DNA from 2 places in the Bradyrhizobium sp. LTSP857 genome. Region 2 is predicted to be linked to the other one. Evidence: riboswitches for the same ligand, from Rfam matches in the RefSeq annotation. Region 2 holds a riboswitch; the other holds the start of a gene.
The links. A riboswitch is a leader RNA that binds a small molecule or an ion and turns the genes downstream of it on or off. The one in region 2 is predicted to bind cobalamin.
Positions count from the first base shown of each region.

Region 1: another riboswitch for cobalamin. It lies ahead of UP06_RS31415 (TonB-dependent receptor); the one in region 2 lies ahead of UP06_RS24935 (DUF1636 family protein).

Region 1 is NZ_JYMS01000046.1:417,243-422,152, forward strand. Features, by position in the region: partial or broken gene UP06_RS31410 (fumarylacetoacetate hydrolase family protein) at 1-402, opposite strand, end outside; gene UP06_RS41725 (hypothetical protein) at 930-1,106, opposite strand; cobalamin riboswitch at 1,271-1,476, shown strand; gene UP06_RS31415 (TonB-dependent receptor) at 1,600-4,029, shown strand; gene UP06_RS31420 (adenylate/guanylate cyclase domain-containing protein) at 4,051-4,910, opposite strand, start outside.
Region 2 is NZ_JYMS01000039.1:22,080-26,989, reverse strand. Features, by position in the region: gene UP06_RS24945 (cobyric acid synthase) at 1-1,028, opposite strand, end outside; gene cobO (cob(I)yrinic acid a,c-diamide adenosyltransferase) at 1,041-1,676, opposite strand; cobalamin riboswitch at 1,717-1,935, shown strand; gene UP06_RS24935 (DUF1636 family protein) at 2,030-2,404, shown strand; gene cobW (cobalamin biosynthesis protein CobW) at 2,401-3,450, shown strand; gene cobN (cobaltochelatase subunit CobN) at 3,450-4,910, shown strand, end outside.

The sequences.
Region 1 (4,910 bases), on a different contig from region 2:
GCCGATCACGACCGCAAGCTCGCCCTCGAAGTCGAGCTGGGTCGAGACCTTCGGGCGGATGATATTGGTGAGATGCCCGGTCTGGCTGTTGGCGAAGCGGCCGAACACGGTGGGGTTCTCGACCTCCGTGCGCCCGGTCTCCTTGCGATGGTTTTCGTAGTTCAGGCCGATGCAGAGGATCTTGTCCGGGTTCGGGATCACCGGCAGGAAGGCGATCTTCGACAGCGGATGACGCTTGGCCTTGGCAGCGGAAGCTGCGGCCTCGGCCAGCGCGCCTGCGGCGATCGCCGATTTCAGGTCGGGGTAGCGGCTCCCCGGGACGGCACCGAGATCGGCGACGTCATTGCCCTCCACCAGGCCCCATGAGGCGGCGTTGTCGATTTCAAAGCTTGCGAATTTCATCCGATGTCCCCTGACGCTGGAACCAGCCTATCAGGTCGATCCATCCGGAACGATGGCGGCAGGGAGATGGCGCGGTTGCGATCCGTGCAACGATCCTTGCAAAGCCCCCGATGCGCCGCTCAGTGCGCACCCCTGAGCGTGCAGGAGGTGGTGCAAGTCACCGTATTGCCGTGGTCGCACGATTTGCAGGCATTGACGCACTGGTTCATGTCGCGGGCATTGTAGGAGCTGTAGTTCCGCACCGGGCAAGACGCGGTCGAGCCGGTGATATCCTGCTCCTGATTACACGCTGCCGTCATGAGGGCAAACACAATGACCACAAGGAGACGCATGGGACCGCACTCCGTGGGACTGCTGCATCGCAACGAGCCCCGGCATTCCCAACATGAGGAATTGCATGGGCATCCCTCACATCCGCATCGAGGATGCGTGCCAAACGTTAAGAACGGCTTGCGATCGCGCGAAATCCCGCAAAGGCAGGGATGCCCGGCATCGCGCCTCGATCCGACTGTCACCCTTCCGCGGCGTCAGGCTGCGGCCTTGGTCGCAATTGCCTGCCGCATATCCACCGCCAGCTGGCGGTATTGCTCGGAAAGTTTCAGGTAAAATTCGCGCTTCTTGCTGTCGGTGGCGAGCTTGGTGATCAACTCGCATTCGGCGGTGAGCGTCTCGAACCGTTCCAGCCTGTCCTCAAGATCTGTCATCGGCGTATCCCCATCAAACGCCTCAAGGACGACAAATCTAAGCCCGGGAAATAGGTCACGGCCAACATCATTATGGAGTAGAATCTCTTTTTGTCCGGAAAGACACACTTGGCAGGCGCGTTGCGCCGCAGGCATTCCCGATATTGACGCATCCCAAAGCAGGTGCCAGTTTCGTGATCGGTAGTGTCTGCAAGGACTCTCCAAGGGAATGCGGTGCGCCCGTCTCGGCGGGCTATTCCGCGGCTGCCCCCGCAACTGTAGGCGGATAGCCGACGACCAGAAAACCACTGGAGCCCGTTTGGGTCTCTGGGAAGGTGGTCGAAGGCAGTGACCCGCGAGCCAGGAAACCTGCTACCAGCCATGGTCACGCGCGAACGCATTGGGCGGGGTGCCTCGATGTCGGACAAGTAGCCGGTGCATCTGCCGCCTGGGGCGAAGGCAGATGACTAGGCAACCGCGGTGACATTTTGTTGCGTCGCCGCAGAGTATTGTTGTGCAAAATCCACATTTCGCTTCTGGCGTCACGCCAGGGTTTTCGCGTGCCTTCCTGATCGCCCTGCTCTCGTCCGCATCGCTGTCTTCCACGGCGATCGCGCAAAGTGCGACCCAGGATAAGCCCTCCCGGGAGGTCGGCCCGATCGTCGTCTCCCCGTCCGGTCCGAGGCCAGCTGCCGCCGTGAGCCCCGGCAATCAGAGATCACGTACAGCGCGCCGGGCCGCAGGGCGCAAGCCCACAGCTCCGGCCGTTGCGGCCCCGGCAAGTCTGCCTCCGAGCGGCACGGTGCAGACGCCGCTGAACACGGCCGCCGTCACTGACGTCGGCTCCCGGCTCGGGATCACGGCACGCGAGGCGCCGGCCACCGTCGAGGTCATCAGCCAGCAGACCATGCAGGACCGGGGCATCAGAACCACCACCGACGTTGCCAAGGCGGCGGTTGGCGTGACCGGCGGCGATGCACCTGGCGCGCCCGCCATCTTCTCGATGCGCGGCTTCAGCGGGGATCAGCTCACCACGCTCTACAACGGCATCCCGATCGGGCCGTCGACCATGACCGGCCGCCCCATGGACGTCGCCGGCTTGCAGCAAGTGGAGATCATCAAGGGACCGGACTCGCTGGTGGCGGGCCTCGGCGCAACCGGCGGCGCCGTCAACTACGTCACCAAGGCGCCGCACATAGGGCCGATCGTCAACGAGGCCTTCACCTCCTACGACTCATTCCACGGCTACCGCGCCGGCTACGGATCGGGCGGCAGCATGCTGGTCGACGGCCTCGACTATCGGTTCGACATCAGCCATTCCAACGACAAGGGCTTTATCGACGACACCTACTCCAAGCTCAGCAACGTCTCCGGCCAGCTGAATTATCGCGTCAATGAAAGCTTCAAGATCTGGGGCGCGGCCGAGTACAAGCAGGACAGCGACCGCTTCTATTGGGGAACGCCGCTGGTGCCGGTCAACGCACCGGGCATCGTGCCGACCAACGGCATCGTGTCGGGCCAGTGGAGCAACTATTATCTCGGCGGCGGCACGCCGGTCCCGGTCACCGTTGACGCGCGCACGCTGACAACGAACTACAATGTGCTCGACAATCACAGCGGCGCCAGCGAGCTCTGGCTGCGCAGCGGCTTTCAATGGGACATCACCAACAACATCTCGCTGAAGAGTCAGGTCTACGGCTATGATGCCCACCGGCACTGGTTCAACAACGAGATCTCGTCGTTCGACCAGACCGTAGGCAACTTCGCCGGCGCGCAAAGCATCTATCGCGAGCGCCTGGCGCTCGATCACGCACAGCGGCTCTACGGCAACATCACCGACCTGACGATCAATTCCAACATCGGCGGAATGGACAATCGATTTGTCGCCACCGTGGCGGCGAGCAGCAGCCAGTTCAACGTCTCGCAGGATACGCTGTTCTTCAATGATTACGTCGACCTCCTCAATCCGGACCGCGGCCTCTATGGGCCCCGCAGCGACGAGAAGATCTACACGCATCTCGACATGACGGCGCTGTCGTTCGAGGACCGGCTCAAGCTGACCTCGACCTTCGCCCTGATCGGCGGCATTCGCTTCGAGGATATCGAGCTGGCGCGGACCCGCTTCTTTCCCGACGGCACCCTGGAGTCGGCAAAGGGCTACCCGTTCTCGAAGAAATTCAATCCGATCACTGGACGGGTCGGCTACACCTGGGACATCGCGCCCGGCGTGATGCTGTACAGCCAGTATGCGACCGCCGCCGATCCGACCGTGGCCAACATCTTCATCCTCGCGCCGTCAGTGCCGCTGCTACTGACGACGTCGCGGACCTACGAGACCGGGGTGAAGGTGCAATCGGCCGACAAACGGGCGGAGTTCACGTTCTCGGCCTTCGATATCGAGCGCAAGAACGTCTATGTCCCCGAAAGCGGCATCGAGTTCAACGTGGCTGGCAAGATGGAATCCAAGGGCATCGAGATCGCAGGCGCGATCAACCCGGTTGGCGGGCTGAAGCTGTGGGGCAATGTCGCCTTCGTGCAGTCGCGGTTCATCGATTTCAACTATGTCGACGACAACGGGGTGTTCCAATCCTATTCCGGCAAGACGCCGCCAAACGTGCCGAACTTCATCGCCAATGCCGGTGCGTCCTATCGCTTCGACACAATACTGCCGGTGGAGATCGGGGGCTCGGTCCGTCACGTCGGCGACCGCTTCAACTTCCAGGACAATCTGGTCATCATGAACGCCTACACGATCTTCGACGCGTTCGCGTTCGTCGACATCCCGAAGGCCTATTTCCCTGGTGTCGACCAGACCCGGATCAGCTTCCGCGTGAAGAACCTGACCAACAAGCTTTACGCCGCCTGGGGCGACCCTGGATACACCGACCAGATCATCCTGGGCGCACCGCGCAGCTATGAGGTGGCCGCTTCGTTCAAGTGGTGATCTGCGCTCGGCCTGAATCGGTTATTTCTGCTCCATCCGCCAGGCGCCGTCCCAATCAGCAGCAGGCGGACTGGTGTCGAACTGCACAATGCGGGTGAGCATGGTTTGCGAGGGGCCGTCGCCGGGGACGCTCTCCAGCGCGGCGTTGAACGCCGTGCGCGCCTCATCGAAACAGCGCGCGCGATAGGCCGCGAGCCCCGTGGCATAGTGCTGCCGCAGGCTCTCCTGTGGCGCGGTCAGCGCACCCGTCCTGCCCATCACCTCGAAGACGGGTTGCGGTGCACTCTGGCCCACCACTGCGAGACGATCAATCTCGCGCAATTCGAGACGCGATCCGATCGCATCTGCGGTCGCCTGCGCGATCAGGATGCGGGTGCCGTAGACCTTGTTGGCTGCCTCCAGCCGCGAGGCGAGGTTCACCGCGTCGCCCATCACGGTAAAGCTCATCATCAGCTCAGAGCCGATGCTGCCGGTCAAGACCTCGCCGGTGGCGATGCCGATCCTCAGGTCGCAGAGCGCGGGCATGGCACGGATGCCGAGCAGATCCGGCAATTGCTTCTGGAGCGCCGGCACCTGCTCGATCATGTCGACGGCGGCAAGGCCTGCAAGAACGGCCTGCTCGTCCTCCTCGATGAAGGGCGGGCCCCAATAGGACATGATGGCGTCGCCGATATATTTGTCGATGACGCCGCGGTTGTTCCGGATCGGGCCGGACATCACCGTGAAATAGTGGTTCATCACTTTGACGAGGCCGCGCGGGGTCATGCCCTCGCTCATCGAGGTGAAGCCGCTCATGTCGCAGAACATGATGGTCATCACCCGGCGCTGGCCGTCGATGGCGACCTCCGGCCGGTCGATCAGGCCCTGCACCACCTTGGGAT
Region 2 (4,910 bases):
TCAGTGACGCTCCGTCCCAGCATCTGATAACCGCCGCAGAGGCCGAGCACGTGACCGCCCCTGCGGTGATGCGCCAGCAGATCGATGTCCCAGCCCTGTGCGCGCAGGAAGGCGAGATCGCCGCGCGTGGATTTGGAGCCGGGGATGATGACGAGGCGCACATCGCCAGGGATCGCTCCGCCCGGACGCACCATCACGAGATCGACGCCCGGTTCGAGCTTGAGCGGATCGAGATCGTCGAAATTGGCGATCCGGGACAATGCCAGACAGGCGATCTTGCACTGGCCAGGCTTTCGCGCGTCGCTCAGGCCCAGCGCATCCTCGGCCGGCAGCTCGCCGGCGCGGGTGAACCAGGGCAGCACGCCAAGGCCGCGCCACGACGTTTTCTGCTCGATCAGCTTGTAACCGTCATCGAACAGCGTGGGATCGCCGCGAAACTTGTTGATGACAAAGCCCTGGATCATCGCGGCATCATCCGGATCGATCACCGTCTTGATGCCGACGAGCTGGGCGATGACGCCGCCGCGATCGATGTCGCCGACCAGCACGACGGGGACGTCGGCCTTGCGCGCGAAGCCCATATTGGCGATGTCGGCCTTGCGCAGATTGACCTCAGCGGGGCTGCCGGCGCCCTCGACCAGCACGAGATCGGCGCGCGCCTTCAGCCGCTCAAAACTCTCCATCACCGCGCCCATCAGCGACGGCTTCATCGCCGCGTATTCGCGCGCTCGCGCGGTGGCGATGCGTTTTCCCTGCACAATAATTTGCGCACCGACATCGGTCTCAGGCTTGAGCAGCACCGGGTTCATATCGGTATGCGGCTCGACGCCGGCGGCGAGCGCCTGGAGTGCCTGGGCGCGGCCGATCTCGCCGCCATCGACGGTGACGGCCGCGTTGTTCGACATGTTCTGCGGCTTGAACGGCAGCACACGCTGGCCGCGCCGCGTGAAGGCGCGCGCGAGGCCGGCGACGATGAGCGACTTGCCCACGTCCGAGCCGGCTCCCTGGATCATCAATGCGCGCGCCATCGCTGAGCCCAATCAGAACTCGACGCCGGCCTGCGCCTTGATGCCGGAGCGGAAGGGATGCTTGACCAGCGTCATCTCGGTGACGAGATCGGCGATCTCGATCAGCTCATCCTTGGCGTTACGCCCGGTGAGCACGACATGCGTCATCGGCGGCTTCTCGGTTTTCAGGAAGTCGACGATCTCCGCGATGTCGAGATAGTCGTAACGCAGCGCAATATTAATCTCGTCGAGCACGACCATGTGCAGGCTCTCATCCATGATCAGCTCCTTGGCCTTTTCCCAGCCTGCGCGCGCGGCGGCGATGTCGCGGGCACGATCCTGCGTCTCCCAGGTAAAGCCTTCGCCCATGGCATGGAACTGGCAGAGATCGCCAAAGTGGCCGGTGAGTAGCCGGCGCTCGCCGGTGTCCCAGGCGCCCTTGATGAACTGCACGACCGCGCAGGGGAAGCCATGCGCGACGCAGCGCATGATCATGCCGAAGGCTGAGGAGGACTTGCCCTTGCCGGCGCCGGTGTGGACGATGATGAGGCCCTTTTCGCCGCTCTTGGTCGCCATGATCTTGTCGCGGGCGACCTTGATCTTCGCCATTTTCGCAGCGTGGCGGGCGTCAGTTTCCTCGGCCGTTTGGCTATCCGGTTCAGGCGTCATCGGACGGGCTCCTTCGGCTTGACAAGTGGCGGCCGGGGGCAAATGGTGGGCCGACGTTGGTTCCTGTCCTATGACAGGCGAAGAGGGAATGCGATAGGGTCCGAATCGGCAAGATTTGGCTCCAAAATGCAGCCGCCCCCGCGACCGTGACCGGAGAGATGCCCGAAGCCACTGATCCCCAAGGGGATCGGGAAGGCGGGGATCGTAGGGGAAACCCTGCTCCGCAAGCCGGGAGACCTGCCAGCGCCGAAGTTTTGCACCGGCGGACGGGGTGTTCCGCGACGGGGAAACGGGCCTTCGCAAGAACGGTTCGTGCGCCTCATCGCTTCCCGCTGTTTATCCTGGAAGAGGCGATGACTGTCACACTTCACGTCTGCATCACCTGCCGTGCCGGCCAGACACTCAGCGAGGGCGAAGTCGCGCCGGGTAAGCGCTTGCATGGTGCGATCCTCGACGCGGGTGTGCCCGATGGTGTCAATGTGGTTCCCGTCGAATGCCTGTCGGCCTGTAGCCAGGGCTGTTCGGTCGCGCTCAGCGCGCCCGGCCGCTGGTCCTATGTCTATGGCCGCCTGTCGGAGGCCCACGCGGGCGATGTGATCGCAGGCGCTGCGGCCTATGCCGGTGCGCCCGACGGCATCGTGCCCTGGCGCAGCCGTCCCGAAATCTTCCGCAAGCAATCGCTTGCGCGCATTCCTCCCATTGCCGTTGTGCCAGAGGCCGCCGAATGAACTCGCTCGCAAAAGTCCCGGTCACGGTGGTCACGGGTTTTCTCGGCTCCGGCAAGACGACGCTGATCCAGCATCTCCTTGCAAATCCCAACGGCAAGAAGCTCGCGGTGCTCGTCAACGAGTTCGGCAGCGAGGGCGTCGACGGCGAGATCCTGAAATCCTGCGCCGACGCCAATTGCCCGGAGGAGAACATCGTCGAGCTCGCCAATGGCTGCATCTGCTGCACCGTCGCCGACGATTTCATTCCCACAATGGAGCTGTTGCTGTCGCGGCCGGTGAGGCCCGATCACATTCTGATCGAGACCTCGGGCCTGGCGCTGCCAAAGCCGCTGCTCAAGGCGTTCGACTGGCCGGAGATCCGCTCGCGCATCACCGTCGACGGTGTGATCGCGCTCGCCGATGCCGAGGCTGTGGCTGCCGGCCGCTTCGCGCCGGATCCTGACGCGGTCGAAGCGCAGCGCGCGGCGGACGACAATCTCGATCACGAAACGCCGCTGTCTGAAGTGTTCGAGGACCAGATTGCGTGTGCCGACATCGTGCTGCTGACCAAGGCCGATCTTGCGGGCAGCGCGGGCATTGAAGTCGCAAAGGCTGCGATCACCGCCGAGATGACGCGTCGCGTGCCAATGCTGGCGGTCACCGACGGCGCGATCGATGCGCGCGTCATCCTTGGTCTTGGAGCTGCCGCGGAGAACGATCTTGCTGCGCGCCCGTCGCATCATGACGGCGAGGAGGACCACGAGCACGACGATTTTGCCTCCGTCGTGATCGATCTTCCGGAAGTCACGGATATCGACGCGTTGGTCGCGTCAGTCCAGCGTCTCGCGCGTGAGCAGAACGTGCTGCGCGTCAAGGGCTATATCGCAGTTGCGGGCAAGCCGATGCGCTTGCTGCTCCAGGCGGTCGGCGAACGTGTGCGCCATCAGTTCGACAAGCCGTGGGGCGCGAGCGCGCGTCAGTCAAAACTCGTCGTGATCGGCGAGCACGGCGATATCGACGAGGCCGCGATCAAGGCGGGACTTGGTATCTCAAGGCTTGGTATCTGATGCACGTCGTCTTCCGCGAGAGCCGCGGTCTCGAGGAGACCGCGACGCCAAGGGACGTCGGCCAGGACCCGGCCGATCTCGTGGTGCTCTCGTACTCGGATTCCGATCTCGCTGCGTTCGCGGCTGGCTGGCGGCGCGGCCGCGACAGCCTGCCGTCGCTGCGGCTCGCCAATCTCGCGGAGCTCCGTCATCCGCTCTCGGTCGACACCTATATCGAACGCACGCTGTCGCAGGCGCGCGGCATTCTCGTGCGCCTGATCGGCGGCGAGTCCTACTGGTCGTATGGGCTGGCCGCCTTGCATCAGCTTGCGAAGGATCGCAACATTGTGCTGGCCGTGCTGCCGGCCGATGGTCGCGACGATACGCGGCTGGACGCGTATTCGACTCTGCCGGTCTCGACCTTGCGGCGGCTCAAGGTGCTCTGCGACGCTGGCGGCCCGGTTGCTGCCCAAGCCGCGATCGCGCAGCTCGCGCTGGCCTCGGGCCTCTATGCCGGGCCGGTTGTCGGCGAGATGACCGTGCCCGAGATGGGCTTTTACGATCCCGCTCGTGGTGTCATTGCTGCGCCGCCGGACGTTGAGGGCAGACCGCGGGCGCTGGTGACGTTCTATCGCTCCTACTTGACTGCCGCGGACACCGGTCCTGTCGATGCCCTGATCGCGGCGCTGCGCGAAAAGGGCTTTGATATCTACGGCGTGTTCGTCACCTCACTCAAGGCCGCGGGCGTCGCGGATTGGCTGCGCGTTCACCTCGCGAAGAATCCTCCCGCTGCGATCGTCAATGCGACCGCGTTCTCCGCGATCGGCGACGACGGTACGACGCCGTTCGACGGCGCGTCGTGCCCGGTATTTCAGGTCGCGCTCTCGACGGCGCGGCGCGAGGACTGGGCTACCTCGCTGCGCGGTCTGTCGCCCGGCGACCTCGCGATGCATGTGGTCCTGCCCGAGGTCGATGGCCGCCTGTTTGCAGGCGTGGTGAGCTTCAAGTCGGGCGAGATCCGCGATCCCGATTTGCAATTCTCGCATCTTGCGCATCGCCCGGACGAGGAGCGCGTGAAGGCTGTCGCCGCGCGCGTAGCCGCGTGGCACCGGCTCGCGGCGAAGCCGGTTGGTGAGAAGAAATTGACCGTCGTGCTGTCGAACTATCCGGGGCGCCCGCACCAGATTGCACATGCGGTCGGCCTCGATGCGCTGGCCTCGGTCGAGGCATTGCTGTCTGATCTCGGTGAAGCGGGATTCGACGTCGCGTCAGCGGATCGGCTCGGCGATGCGTTGCTGAGGCAGACATTGACGTGGAGCGCCGCCGACTATCGTGCGGCGCTCTCGCGTCTGCCGCAGGCATTGCAGGATGATCTCGCGCAAGCCTGGGGCGCGCCGGAGGACGATCCGGGCTGCCGCGATGGCGCATTCCATTTCGCCGCGGTCCGATGTGGCAAGTCGATCGTCGCCGTCCAGCCCGAG